One region of the Streptomyces sp. LaBMicrA B280 genome, then DNA from elsewhere that is predicted to be linked to it. Evidence: riboswitches for the same ligand, from Rfam matches in the RefSeq annotation. Region 1 holds a riboswitch; the other holds the start of a gene.
The links. Region 1 has a riboswitch for glycine ahead of gcvP (aminomethyl-transferring glycine dehydrogenase). Riboswitches for the same ligand answer to the same signal wherever they lie in the genome.
Positions count from the first base shown of each region.

Region 2: linked by a shared signal. The riboswitch ahead of gcvT (glycine cleavage system aminomethyltransferase GcvT) and the one ahead of gcvP (aminomethyl-transferring glycine dehydrogenase) in region 1 are both predicted to bind glycine.

Region 1 covers NZ_JBMJCT010000009.1:9,286-16,213, forward strand. The annotation lists partial or broken gene ACLF5H_RS08685 (DNA polymerase IV) at 1-1,326, shown strand, start outside; gene ACLF5H_RS08690 (PRC-barrel domain-containing protein) at 1,251-1,619, opposite strand; glycine riboswitch at 1,739-1,834, shown strand; gene gcvP (aminomethyl-transferring glycine dehydrogenase) at 2,007-4,892, shown strand; gene ACLF5H_RS08700 (TOBE domain-containing protein) at 5,070-5,489, opposite strand; gene ACLF5H_RS08705 (ABC transporter ATP-binding protein) at 5,518-6,621, opposite strand; gene modB (molybdate ABC transporter permease subunit) at 6,683-6,928, opposite strand, start outside.
Region 2 covers NZ_JBMJCT010000003.1:99,634-106,561, forward strand. The annotation lists gene ACLF5H_RS02855 (enhanced serine sensitivity protein SseB C-terminal domain-containing protein) at 34-846, opposite strand; gene ACLF5H_RS02860 (enhanced serine sensitivity protein SseB) at 964-1,749, opposite strand; gene ACLF5H_RS02865 (AAA family ATPase) at 1,792-2,481, opposite strand; glycine riboswitch at 2,660-2,757, shown strand; glycine riboswitch at 2,758-2,870, shown strand; gene gcvT (glycine cleavage system aminomethyltransferase GcvT) at 2,915-4,033, shown strand; gene gcvH (glycine cleavage system protein GcvH) at 4,164-4,541, shown strand; gene glyA (serine hydroxymethyltransferase) at 4,556-5,821, shown strand; gene ACLF5H_RS02885 (L-serine ammonia-lyase) at 5,877-6,928, shown strand, end outside.

The DNA of each region.
Region 1 (6,928 bases):
GCGCGGAGTGGTGGCCACGGCGTCGTACGAGGCGCGGGCCTTCGGAGTGCACTCGGCGATGCCCATGGCCCAGGCGCGGCGGCTGGCGCCCAACGCGGCGTATCTGGTGCCCCGCTTCAGTCTGTACCGGGCGGTCAGCGAGCAGGTGATGACACTGCTGCGAGAGCTGTCGCCGCTGGTGGAGCCGCTGAGCCTGGACGAGGCGTTCGTGGACCTGGCGGCCTCGGACGCGGCGCGGGACGCGGAGTCGGCGCGGCGCGCGGGCGTCCGGCTGCGCGCGGACATCCGTACGGTCACGGGGCTCACCGGGTCGGTGGGGCTCGCCGCGTCCAAGATGCTCGCGAAGATCGCCTCCGAGCGGGCCAAGCCGGACGGCCTGGTGCTCATCGAGCCGGGCACCGAGCGGGCGCTGCTGGGACCGCTGCCGGTGCGGACCCTGCCGGGGGTGGGTCCGGCCACCGGCGACCATCTGCGGCGCGCCGGGATCACGACGGTCGAGGAACTGGCCGAGGCGGGCGAGGACGAACTCGTACGCCTGCTCGGCAAGGCCCATGGGCAGGCGCTGTACGCCATGGCGCTGGCGCGGGACGAGCGGTCGGTGGTGGCCGAGCGGGAGGCCAAGTCCGTGTCGGTGGAGGACACGTACGACGTGGACATCCATGACCGGCTGCGGATCGGCCTGGAGGTACGGCGGCTGGCGGACCGGTGTGTGCGGCGGCTGCGCGATGCGGGGCTGTCCGGGCGGACGATCGTACTGAAGGTGCGGCGGTACGACTTCTCGACGCTGACCCGCTCCGAGACGCTGCGGGGCCCCACGGACGATCCGGCGGTCGTGCGGGAGGCCGCCGAGCGCCTGCTGGAGTCCGTGGACACCACGGGTGGGGTGCGACTGCTCGGTGTCGGTGTCTCCGGGCTCGCCGACTACACCCAGGAGGACCTGTTCGCCCAGGCGTCCTCGCGGGCGGAGCCGGCGCCGGAGGAGGCGGCGGCCGAGCCGGTGGCGATGCCCCGGGAGCCGGTGCTGCCGCACTGGCGGGCGGGCCAGGACGTGCGGCACGCGGAGCACGGGCACGGATGGGTGCAGGGGAGCGGAGTGGGCCGGGTGACGGTGCGCTTCGAGACCCCGCAGTCGCCGCCGGGGCGGATACGCACCTTCCTCGTCACGGACCCCGCGCTGGAACCGGCGGACCCGCTGCCTCTGGTCGTCACGGCACCCGCCCCCTGATGCCGCCCGCCCCTGGCGCCCGGGGTCATGTCTCCTCCGAGCCCGCCAGCTTGCCGAAGGTGTGGTCGGGGGCGGCGTCCGGGGTCACGTCGAGGCCGTAGTGGTGGTAGAGCTGGAGTTCCTGTTCGGGGGAGAGGTGGCGGCCCACGCCGAAGTCGGGGGCGTCCTTGATCAGGGAGCGGTCGAAGGGGACATGGAGGGTGCCCTCGACGAGCTCGCTCGGTTCCAGGGGGACGAACGCGTCGCGGGAGAAGAGGCCGGTGCGTATGGCCGCCCACTCGGGGACACCGGTGGCGTCGTCCAGATACACCTCGTCGATGGTGCCGATCTTGGTGCCCTTGCGGTCGAACGCCTTGCGGCCGATCAGGTTGCGCGGATCGATGTCGGTCTGCACGGTCCCTCTCCCTCCAACTGGTCGCAACTCATCCGTAAGCACTACGAAAGAGCACATTCACTGCCGCGGCCACTTGAGAATCCGGCCATTGACCTCGCTGGTAGTCTGATTGCGGCTGCTGACCCCATGCGGGAGAGTCCTCCGACCCACCTCGGAGGCGCCGAAGGAGCAAATCCTCCCCGGAATCTCTCAGGCTCACGTACCGCATGGACGAGGTCACTCTGGAAAGCAGGGCGGGTGTCGACGGCTTCCGCTCTCACCGACGGTGAAAGCCGGTGCCGTCAAGGTGCCGGTGAAGCTCTCAGGTTGAGATGACAGAGGGGGAGGCCGTCCGGGCACCCGCGCCGTGGTGCCCTTCGAAGGTCGTCAGACCAGGAGGCCTCCGCCATGACCGCCCATCGCATTCCGCTCTCCGAGCTCGAAGCGGGCATCCCCTTCGAACAGCGCCACATCGGGCCCGACCAGGAGGCGCGGGCCAAGATGCTCGCTCAGGTCGGCTACGGCTCCCTGGACGAGCTGACCGCCGCCGCGGTCCCGGATGTCATCAAGAACGCCGACGCCCTCGACCTGCCGGGCGCCAGGACCGAGGCCGAGGTGCTGGCCGAGCTGCGCTCGCTCGCCGACCGCAACCAGGTCCTCGGCTCCATGATCGGCCTGGGTTACCACGGCACCTTCACCCCGCCGGTCATCCTGCGCAACGTCCTGGAGAACCCGGCCTGGTACACGGCCTACACGCCCTACCAGCCGGAGATCTCCCAGGGCCGCCTGGAGGCCCTGCTGAACTTCCAGACCATGGTCGCCGACCTCACCGGTCTGCCCACCTCCGGCGCCTCCCTCCTGGACGAGGGCACGGCCGCCGCCGAGGCCATGGCGCTGTCCCGGCGCATGGGCAAGAACAAGAAGGGTCTCTTCCTGGTCGACGCGGACGCCCTGCCGCAGACCATCGCCGTCATCCAGACCCGCGCCGAGCCGACCGGCGTCGAGGTCGTCGTCGCCGACCTGAGCGCGGGCATCCCGGCCGACATCGCCGCCCGTGACATCAACGGCGTGCTGGTCCAGTACCCCGGCGCCTCCGGTGCCGTACGCGACATCAAGCCGGTGATCGAGCAGGCGCACGAGCTGGGCGCGCTCGTCACCGTCGCCGCCGATCTGCTCGCCCTCACCCTGCTGACCTCCCCGGGCGAGCTGGGCGCGGACATCGCCATCGGCACCACCCAGCGCTTCGGCGTCCCGATGGGCTTCGGCGGCCCGCACGCCGGTTACATGGCGGTGCACGAGAAGTTCGCCCGCAGCCTGCCCGGCCGCCTGGTCGGCGTGTCCGTCGACGCCGACGGCAACAAGGCGTACCGGCTGGCCCTCCAGACCCGTGAGCAGCACATCCGCCGCGAGAAGGCCACCAGCAACATCTGTACCGCGCAGGTGCTGCTCGCCGTCATGGCCGGCATGTACGCCGTCTACCACGGCCCCGAGGGCCTCAAGGCCATCGCCCGGCGCACCCACCGCTACGCGACACTGCTCGCCGAGGGCCTGAAGGCCGGCGGCATCGAGATCACGCACGGCGCCTTCTTCGACACCGTCACCACGCGAGTGCCCGGCAGGGCCGCCGAGATCGTCGCCGCCGCCCGGGACAAGGGCGTCAACCTGCGCCTGGCCGACGCCGACCACGTCTCCCTGGCCTGCGACGAGACCACCACGCGGGCGCAGCTGGAGAGCGTCTGGGCCGCCTTCGGCGTCGAGGCCGACCTGGAGGCGCTGGACGCGGCCGCCGGGGACGCGCTGCCCGAGGCGCTGCTGCGCGGCGACGACTTCCTCGCCCACCCGGTCTTCCACCAGCACCGCTCCGAGACCGCGATGCTGCGCTACCTGCGCAAGCTGTCCGACCGCGACTACGCGCTCGACCGCGGCATGATCCCGCTGGGCTCCTGCACCATGAAGCTCAACGCGACCACCGAGATGGAGCCCATCACCTGGCCCGAGTTCGGCGCGCTGCACCCCTTCGCGCCCGCCGAGCAGGCCGAAGGCTTCCTCACGCTCATCCATGAGCTGGAGGACCGCCTCGCCGAGGTCACCGGCTACGACAAGGTCTCCCTGCAGCCGAACGCCGGTTCCCAGGGCGAGCTGGCCGGTCTGCTGGCCGTCCGCGGCTACCACCGCGCGAACGGCGACGAGCAGCGCACCGTCTGCCTCATCCCGTCCTCCGCGCACGGCACCAACGCGGCCAGTGCCGTGATGGCCGGCATGAAGGTCGTCGTCGTCAAGACGTCCGAGGACGGCGAGATCGACGTCGAGGACCTGCGGGCCAAGATCGAGCAGCACCGCGAGCAGCTGGCCGTGCTGATGATCACCTACCCGTCCACGCACGGTGTGTTCGAGGAGCACGTCGCCGACATCTGCGCCCGGGTGCACGAGGCCGGCGGCCAGGTGTACGTCGACGGCGCGAACCTGAACGCCCTGGTGGGCCTCGCCAAGCCGGGCCACTTCGGCGGTGACGTCTCGCACCTGAACCTGCACAAGACCTTCTGCATCCCGCACGGCGGCGGCGGCCCCGGCGTCGGCCCGGTCGCGGTCCGCTCGCACCTCGCGCCGTACCTGCCCAACCACCCGCTCCAGCCGGCGGCCGGCCCGGAGACGGGCGTCGGACCGGTCTCGGCGGCGCCGTGGGGCTCGGCGGGCATCCTGCCGATCTCGTGGGCGTACGTCCGGCTGATGGGCGGCGAGGGCCTCAAGCGGGCCACCCAGGTGGCCGTGCTCTCCGCGAACTACATCGCCAAGCGCCTGGAGCCGCACTTCCCGGTGCTCTACACCGGCCCCGGCGGCCTGGTCGCGCACGAGTGCATCATCGACCTGCGCCCGCTGACCAAGGCGACCGGCGTCAGCGTGGACGACGTGGCCAAGCGCCTGATCGACTACGGCTTCCACGCCCCGACCATGTCGTTCCCGGTGGCCGGCACGCTGATGATCGAGCCGACCGAGTCGGAGGACATCATCGAGCTGGACCGGTTCTGCGACGCGATGATCGCCATCCGCGCGGAGATCGAGAAGGTCGGCTCCGGCGCGTGGCCCGCCGAGGACAACCCGCTGCACAACGCCCCGCACACCGCGGGCGCGCTCGGCGGCGAGTGGGCGCACTCCTACAGCCGCGAGGAGGCCGTCTTCCCGGCCGGGGTCTCGGTGGCCGACAAGTACTGGCCGCCGGTGCGCCGCATCGACCAGGCCTTCGGTGACCGCAACCTGGTCTGCTCCTGCCCGCCGCTGGACGCGTACGAGGACTGACCGCGTCCCCCCCGTGCCCCAAGGGCCCCGTCCGGATGTCCGGGCGGGGCCCTCGGCCGTCGGGCGGGGGTGGGTACGGGTGCCTCGGTCGCCTGTACGGGGGCGGGGACGCCTCGCCCCGGGATGAGCCCCGGGACGAGCCCCGGGACGAGCCCCGGCACGAACCGGTCGGTCGCCCTAGGCCGTCTCCAGGGCCACCTCGGTCGCCTTGATCAGGGCGACCACGTCGGAGCCCACGAACAGACCCAGCTGGACGGCCGCGTCCCGGGTGATGGCGGCGGTCACCTCGCCGCCCGGGACGGAGATCCGCACGGTCGCCATGACGGCACCGGTGGTCAGGCCGACCACCGTGCCGGGCAGTTGGTTGCGGATCGACAGGCCCTCGATCTGAGCCGTGGCGACGGAGACCTCGGTCGACTTCACCAGGGCGCGCACCGGTGTGCCGGGGGCGAGGGCCAGGTCCTCGGCGGCCGCCAGGGTGATGGCCGCGGTGAGGTTCTGGCCGCCCTTCAGCCGGACCTCGACGGTGGCCATGGCCTCGCCCGGGTGGACCGCGGTGACGCTGCCGGGGAGCTGGTTGCGGATGCTCAGGGTCATGGGCACCCACCGTAGAGCGCCCGTCGGCTCAGGCGGGGTATGCGTGGGTCTGGGTCGCTTTGACTGTCGCCCAGACCGGTGCACCGGGCTGGAGCTCCAGGTCGGCGGCGGCCAGTGTGGTGAGGTCGGCGGCGAGCCGGAGCTCACCGGCGAGGTCGGCGCGGATCTGGTCGCCGTGCGTCTCCAGACCGGCCACCTCGCAGCGCCACAGATTACGCGCGCTGGCCCCGGTGGGCCGGTCCCGGAAGAGGGTCACGGCCGAGGGCGGGAAGGCCACGAAGGCCGGTCCCGACAGCTCCTCGGTGGTGGCGATCGAGGGCCCGGCGTCCAGTCGTACCGTGTGGCCCGCGGCCTCGCCCCGGTAGAGGTTCAGGCCGACGAGCTGAGCGATGTAGTCCGTGCGCGGGCGGCGGGCGATGTCGGCGGGGGCGCCCTCCTGGACGATCCGGCCGTGCTCCACCACCACCAGGCGGTCCGCGAGCACCATGGCGTCCAGCGGATCGTGCGTGACCAGTACCGCGACCGCCTCGAACTCGGCCAGATGGCGCCGGAGTTGGGCGCGGACCTCCAGCCGGGTACGGGCGTCGAGGGCGGCCAGCGGCTCGTCCAGGAGGAGCAGCCGGGGCCGGGTGGCCAGGGCGCGGGCGAGGGCCACGCGCTGGGCCTGGCCGCCGGAGAGCCGGCGCGGCTTCGCGTCCGCGTGCTCGGCGAGCCCCATGCGCTCCAGCCAGGCCGCGGCCAGCGCACGGGCCTCCGCCTTGCCTTGGCCCTGGCAGCGCGGCCCGAACGCCACGTTGTCCAGCGCGGACAGATGCGGGAAGAGGAGGTAGTCCTGGAAGACGACGCCGACCGGGCGGGACTCCGGCGGCACCCGCTCCAACGGGACGCCGTCGAGCCGGAGATGGCCTCCGCCGAGCGGCACCAGACCGGCGAGGGCGCGCAGCGCGGTGGTCTTGCCCGCGCCGTTGGGGCCCAGCAGCGCGACCACGTCACCGGGCGCCGCCGCCAGGGCCACGTCCAGCCGGAAGCCGCCCCGGTCCACGACGAGCCGGGCGTCGAGCCCCTGCCGGTCCGCCCGCTCCGGGGCCTGGGCGTCGGGACCCTGGGCGTCGGGGTCCGGGGCGTCGGTCATGCGTGCGGGTTCCTTCGGCCTCGGCTGCTCGGTGGGTGTCGTACGCCGTCCTCCCGCCATCTCACACCCCCGTCAGCCAGCGGTCGCGCAGTCCCGCCAGTACCGCGATGGAGACGGCCAGCAGGACCAGGCTCAGCGAGATCGCGGCCTCGGGGTCGTTCTGGAGGGCGAGGTAGACCGCGAGCGGCATGGTCTGGGTGCGGCCGGGGAAGTTGCCCGCGAAGGTGATCGTCGCGCCGAACTCGCCGAGCGCCCGCGCCCAGGCCAGTACGGCGCCCGCCGCGACGCCGGGCGCGATCAGCGGCAG
Region 2 (6,928 bases), on a different contig from region 1:
TAGGGCGGGAACGGCACCGGAAGCGACGGAACCTCAGTAACCGCCGTGCACCGGCGGATAGCCGTAACCCGGCGCCGGGGCCTGGAGTTGGGGTGCCGGGTGGCCGGCCGGGGCGGCGACGTGGGCCTCGCGGTCGTAGAACGGCCGGGCCTGGGCGCGCATCCACATCACGACCGGGTCGTGGTCGTCGGTCAGCGCGACCGTGGAGACGGGCAGGCCCTCGGGGACGGCGCCGACGGAGCGCTGCATCATCGCGCGCACCGAGTCGACCGCGGCGGGCGAGGTCTCGTACAGGTCCAGACCGATGGCGAGGTACGGCGCCCCGAGCGCGGGCTGCACCCAGGCGCGGCGCAGCGAGCGCAGGGCGGGGGTGCGGTGGGCGTGCTGCGCGAGCAGGGCGTAGAACTGCGGGATCTCGATGCCGGGTTCGGTCAGCCTGAGGGGGCCCGCGGGCTGCCGGTCCAGGCCGGTGGCGATGCGGCGCAGGTCCAGCCAGGGGATGCCGACGCCGCCGCCGGGGGCGTGCGGGTTGAGCCAGAGACCGTAGTGGTCGGGGTAGAGGGTGCGGGCGACGTCCAGGCCGTCGACCACCTCGTACGAGCGGTTCCAGCCGCTGGCGGACAGCTCCTGGGCGGAGGTGACGCACGGCGCGTAGTGGCAGCCGCCGACCTCCATGTCCCCGTACTGGGCGTCCGGGGAGCCGGCCTGGCCGTGCCACAGCAGCATCCAGATCTGGCCGGCGGAGGGGGTGGCGAGCGCGCGAAGCAGGGCCTCGTAGGCGTCGTAGCGTCCGGGCGTGACGTGGCGGAGCGTGTGTTCGACGCTTCCGCTGTGGGTGGCGCTCACCTTGTCATGCCCTTCTTCTCCCTCGTGCCCCGCGTGTGGAGACAGCTTATGCGCCGACGGGCGCGGGGCCCGTTGTCCGTTCGCCCAGGCCGCGGCTGGGGCCCGCCGGGCAGGCACCTAGCGGATGTAGAAGGGTCGGACGCTTGACTTCAGCCATTCGGCCACCGGGTCGTCCGTCACGTCCAGCAGGATCAGGTTGACCGGCCAGGCGGTCGGGATCTGGCCGAGGGCGCGGCCCAGGGCCTCCAGGGGCAGGGCGCGGAAGTCGCCCTCCCACTGGGAGAGTTCCACGCCGACGAACATGACCGGGTCGGCGTTCTCGACGACGGCCAGGCAGCGGCGGGCGGTGATGACCACGCCGGTCGCGGCGAACTCGGCGGACGCGGCGGAGAGGAAGTCGACCGGGTCGTCCTGCCAGTCGGGCTCGAACAGCCGGACGCGGCCGCCGCCGGCGGGGCCGTCCAGCGGGGTGTGTCCGGCGCGGCACAGCTCGGCGACGGCCTCCGGCGGGAGCGGGATGCCGACCGTGCCCCCGGGGTTCACCGCGATGCCCGCCTGCGGGGGCAGGCCGCGGGCGAACTCCACGGCCGGGGCGATGGTGTACGACAGGTGGGAGCCGACGGCCTGGTGGAACTGCTCCTCCGAGCTGAACACCGGCACGTACGCCTGGCCCTCGATGTCCAGGGTGGGCAGGTCCAGCGGGCCGCTGCCGGGTCCGCCGCCGGACGGCAGCGGCACCCAGACGAAGCTGCGGCCGAGGACCTCGATGATCCGGCCGCCCGCCGTGGGTATGCCGAGGGAGGCCGAGAGCACCTCCTCCAGTTCATTGCCGGGCCAACCGCCGTGCGGGTGGGGGTGTGTCTGTGCCGGGAAGTCCGCGGGAACGTCCGCCGGGAAGTCCATCTGCCTACCGCCTGCTGGGAACCACTGCTGGGACCATGAAGGCTAACGGGTACCGGTGACAGAGCCGTACTCCATGAACACGATCCGCTGTACGGCGTCTGCCGCGGCCCGGTCCAGGAGCACCGCGGAGCCGCAGCCCGCGGGCACCTCCCCCCGCCCGACCGCCCCCAGCAGCCGGGCCGTCGTACGCCGGTGGCGGCCGAAGGCGCGGGGGGAGACGGTGCGGCCGCGCTCGCGCTGGCCCGTGCGGGCCGTCTCCTCGGACACGTCCAGCAGGAGCAGGTGCAGGGTGGCGCCGGAGCGGCGGGCGGCGCGGGCCAGCCAGGCGCGCACCCAGGGCTGGGTGCCGCAGTCGTGCACCACCAGGGCGGTCCCCGTGCGCAGGGCGCGGCGCAGCGACCGGTAGTGCGCGGCGCGCACCAGGGGGCGGTAGACGGCGTACGGCAGGAAGCGGGGCAGGCGGGCGGCGAAGCGGGCCCGGGTGTCCTGGGAGTCGACGCGGCGGGCGGTGACCGCGCGGCGCATCAGCGTGGACTTGCCGCTGCCGGGCAGCCCGGTGAGCACCACGATGTCCCGGGGGCCGAAGCGGAGGGTGTCCGGGCCCCGGGCGGCCCGGCCGCGCAGGTCGAGCACGGCGGGCGCGGCGGGCGCGGGGCGGGCGGCCACCCGCTCGTGGGCCGCGGGGCTTCTCGGCGCCGGGATACCGGTCGCGTGCGCCATGGTCCTGTTCACCGTGATCGTCCTCCCCTTGTGGTTCGCAATCTCCATGCCCGGTGGAAGTAAAGGGAAGGTAATGCCCGGTGGGCCACGGGCGGGTGCGCGTACCGCTACGGCTCGGTTACGGATGCGACCCCTGACGGGCGGGGGCGCGACGTGCAATGATGTGGCCGCCAACTGCATACCGGCCGTTTGAATCCGCGCGGGAGAGTCCCCAGCAGGCTTCGCTGGGGCGCCGAAGGAGCAAGTCCCTCCCTTGAATCTCTCAGGCCCCGTTACCGCGCGGGCGAGGCACATCTGAAAAGCGGGCCGCCGTGACGGCTGCCCCACCCAAGGTGCAAACCGTGATCGCCTCCGTGGCGGTCCCGGCGAACCTCTCAGGTTCCGATGACAGATGGGGAGGAACGTTCCTCGCCCCATCCCTGTTGCCCTGGGAGACGACCGACCGATGAGCAGTACCGAACTCCGACACACCGCGCTGGACGCCGTGCACCGCTCGCTCGGTGCGACGATGACCGACTTCGCGGGCTGGGACATGCCGCTCCGCTACGGCTCCGAGCGCGACGAGCACCTGGCCGTGCGGACCAAGGCGGGCCTGTTCGACCTCTCCCACATGGGCGAGATCACCGTCAGGGGCCCCGAGGCCGCCGACTTCCTGAACATGGCCCTGGTCGGCAACATCGCCTCCGTCGGCGTCGGCCGCGCCCGCTACACGATGATCGTGCGGGCCGACGGCGGCATCCTGGACGACCTGATCGTCTACCGGCTCGCCGAGACCGAGTACATGGTCGTCGCCAACGCCTCCAACGCCCAGGTGGTCCTGGACGCGCTGGACGAGCGCTCCGCCGGCCTCGACGTCGAGGTGCGCGACGACCGGGACGCCTACGCCCTGCTCGCGATCCAGGGCCCGGCCTCCCCCGGCATCCTGAAGTCCCTCACCGACGCCGACCTGGACGGTCTGAAGTACTACGCGGGCCTGCCCGGCACCGTCGCCGGCGTCCCCGCGCTGATCGCCCGCACCGGCTACACCGGCGAGGACGGCTTCGAGCTGTTCGTCAAGCCCGAGCACGCCGTCGAGCTGTGGCAGGCGCTGACCAAGGCCGGCGAGGGCGTCGGCCTGGTGCCCTGCGGCCTGTCCTGCCGCGACACGCTGCGCCTGGAGGCGGGCATGCCGCTGTACGGGCACGAGCTGAACACCTCGCTGACCCCCTTCGACGCCGGGCTCGGCCGCGTGGTCAAGTTCGAGAAGGAGGGCGACTTCGTGGGGCGCGCCGCGCTCGTCGAGGCCGCCGAGCGCGCCGCGCAGAACCCCCCGCGGGTCCTGGTCGGCCTGATCGCCGAGGGTCGTCGGGTGCCGCGCGCCGGGTACCCGGTCGTCGCCGGCGGCGAGGTGATCGGCGAGGTCACCTCCGGTGCCCCCTCCCCCACCCTGGGCAAGCCGATCGCCATGGCCTACGTCGAGGCGGCGCACGCGGCGCCCGGCACCGAGGGCGTAGGCGTGGACATCCGCGGCACGCACGAGCCCTACGAGGTCGTCGCGCTGCCGTTCTACAAGCGCCAGAAGTAGACAGCGAGCCCGGTCGCGCCCCCGCCCCCGACGGGCGGGCACGTGACCCTGCGCACATTCGCCCGCCCACCGGCGGCCACCAGCGTCCCCCCGTCATCAGCACTCCCGCGCGTACAGGAGAATTCAGGCCATGAGCAACCCCCAGCAGCTGCGCTACAGCAAGGAGCACGAGTGGCTGTCGGCCGCCGACAACGGCGTCTCGACGGTCGGCATCACCGAGTTCGCGGCCAACGCGCTCGGCGATGTGGTCTACGCCCAGCTCCCCGAGGTCGGCTCCACCGTCGAGGCGGGCGAGACCTGTGGTGAGCTGGAGTCCACCAAGTCGGTCTCCGACCTGTACTCCCCGGTCACCGGCGAGATCACCGCGATCAACGAGAACGTCGTCGACGACCCGTCGCTGGTGAACTCCGAGCCCTTCGAGGGCGGCTGGCTGTTCAAGGTACGCGTCGCGGGCGAGCCGGCCGACCTGCTCTCCGCCGCCGAGTACGACGCCCACATCGCCGGCTGAGGAGTCATAAGCGCATGACTGTCCTGAACACGCCCCTGCACGAGCTGGACCCGGAGATCGCCGCCGCGGTCGACGCCGAGCTGCTCCGCCAGCAGGCCACGCTGGAGATGATCGCGTCCGAGAACTTCGCGCCGCTCGCGGTGATGGAGGCCCAGGGCTCGGTCCTCACCAACAAGTACGCCGAGGGCTACCCGGGCCGCCGCTACTACGGCGGCTGCGAGCACGTCGACGTGGCCGAGCAGATCGCCATCGACCGGGTCAAGGAGCTGTTCGGCGCCGAGTACGCCAATGTGCAGCCCCACTCCGGCGCCTCCGCCAACCAGGCGGCCCTGTTCGCGCTGGCCCAGCCCGGGGACACCATCCTCGGCCTGGACCTGGCGCACGGCGGCCACCTGACCCACGGCATGCGGCTGAACTTCTCCGGCAAGCAGTTCAACGTGGTCGCGTACCACGTGGACGAGGAGAGCGGCCTGGTCGACATGGCCGAGGTCGAGCGGCTCGCCAAGGAGCACCGCCCCAAGGTCATCATCGCGGGCTGGTCCGCGTACCCGCGCGAGCTGGACTTCGCCGAGTTCCGCCGGATCGCCGACGAGGTCGAGGCGTACCTGTGGGTCGACATGGCGCACTTCGCGGGCCTCGTCGCCGCCGGTCTGCACCCGAACCCGGTCGAGCACGCGGACGTGGTCACCTCCACGACGCACAAGACCCTGGGCGGCCCGCGCGGCGGCATCATCCTCGCGAAGAAGGAGTTCGCGAAGAAGCTGAACTCGTCCGTCTTCCCGGGCTTCCAGGGCGGTCCCCTGGAGCACGTGATCGCGGCCAAGGCGGTGTCCTTCAAGGTCGCGGCCTCCGAGGGCTTCAAGGAGCGCCAGCGCCGTACGGTGGACGGTGCCCGTATCCTCGCCGAGCGTCTGACGGCCGAGGACGCCCGCGCCGCCGGGGTCAACGTGCTGTCCGGCGGTACGGACGTGCACCTGATCCTGGTCGACCTGCGCGCCTCCGAGCTGGACGGCCAGCAGGCCGAGGACCGGCTGCACGAGGTCGGCATCACGGTCAACCGCAACGCGGTCCCGAACGACCCGCGTCCCCCGATGGTCACCTCGGGCCTGCGGATCGGCACGCCCGCGCTCGCGACCCGCGGCTTCACGGCCGAGGACTTCGCCGAGGTCGCGGACGTGATCGCCGAGGCGCTGAAGCCGTCGTACGACGCCTCGGCACTGAAGGCACGGGTCAAGGCCCTGGCCGACAAGCACCCCCTGTACCCGGGTCTGTCCAAGTAATTCCCCGGTGGGGTACTCGCCGACGAGTACCCCACCACTGCCCCAAGGAGTGACCGTGGCCATCTCGGTCTTCGACCTGTTCTCGATCGGCATCGGCCCGTCCAGCTCCCACACGGTCGGCCCGATGCGCGCGGCGCGCATGTTCGCGCACCGGCTGCGCAACGAGGAACTGCTGGCCTCGGTCGCCTCCCTGCGCTGCGAGCTGTACGGCTCGCTCGGCGCGACCGGACACGGCCACGGCACCCCCAAGGCGGTGCTGCTCGGCCTGGAGGGCGCCTCCCCGCGCACGGTCGACGTGGAATCCGCCGACGAGCGGGTGGAGTCGATCAAGAACTCGGGCCGTCTCTCGCTCCTCGGCGAGCGCGAGATCGCCTTCTCCTTCGACGACGACCTGGTCCTGCACCGCCGCAAGGCCCTGCCGTACCACGCCAACGGCATGACGATATGGGCGTACGACGCCTCGGGCGCGGAGCTGCTCAGCAAGACGTACTACTCGGTCGGCGGCGGCTTCGTGGTGGACGAGGACGCGGTCGGCGCGGACCGGATCGTGCTGGACGACACGGTCCTGAAGTACCCCTTCCGCACCGGCGACGAACTGCTGCGCCTGACCAAGGAGACCGGCCTGTCGATCTCCTCCCTGATGCTGGAGAACGAGCGGGCCTGGCGCACCGAGGAGGAGATTCGGGCGGGCCTGCTGGAGATCTGGCGGGTCATGCGGGCATGCGTGCAGCGCGGTCTGACCCGTGAGGGCATCCTGCCGGGCGGGCTCAAGGTCCGCCGCCGGGCGGCCGTCTCCGCGCGCCAGCTGCGGGCCGAGGGCGAGCCGCTGGCACGGGCGATGGAGTGGATCACGCTCTACGCGATGGCGGTGAACGAGGAGAACGCGGCCGGTGGCCGGGTGGTGACCGCCCCGACGAACGGCGCGGCCGGCATCATCCCCGCGGTGCTGCACTACTACATCAACTTCGTGCCGGGCGCGGACGAGGACGGCGTGGTCCGCTTCCTGCTGTCCGCGGGCGCGATCGGCATGCTCTTCAAGGAGAACGCCTCCATCTCCGGCGCCGAGGTCGGCTGCCAGGGCGAGGTCGGCTCCGCGTGCTCCATGGC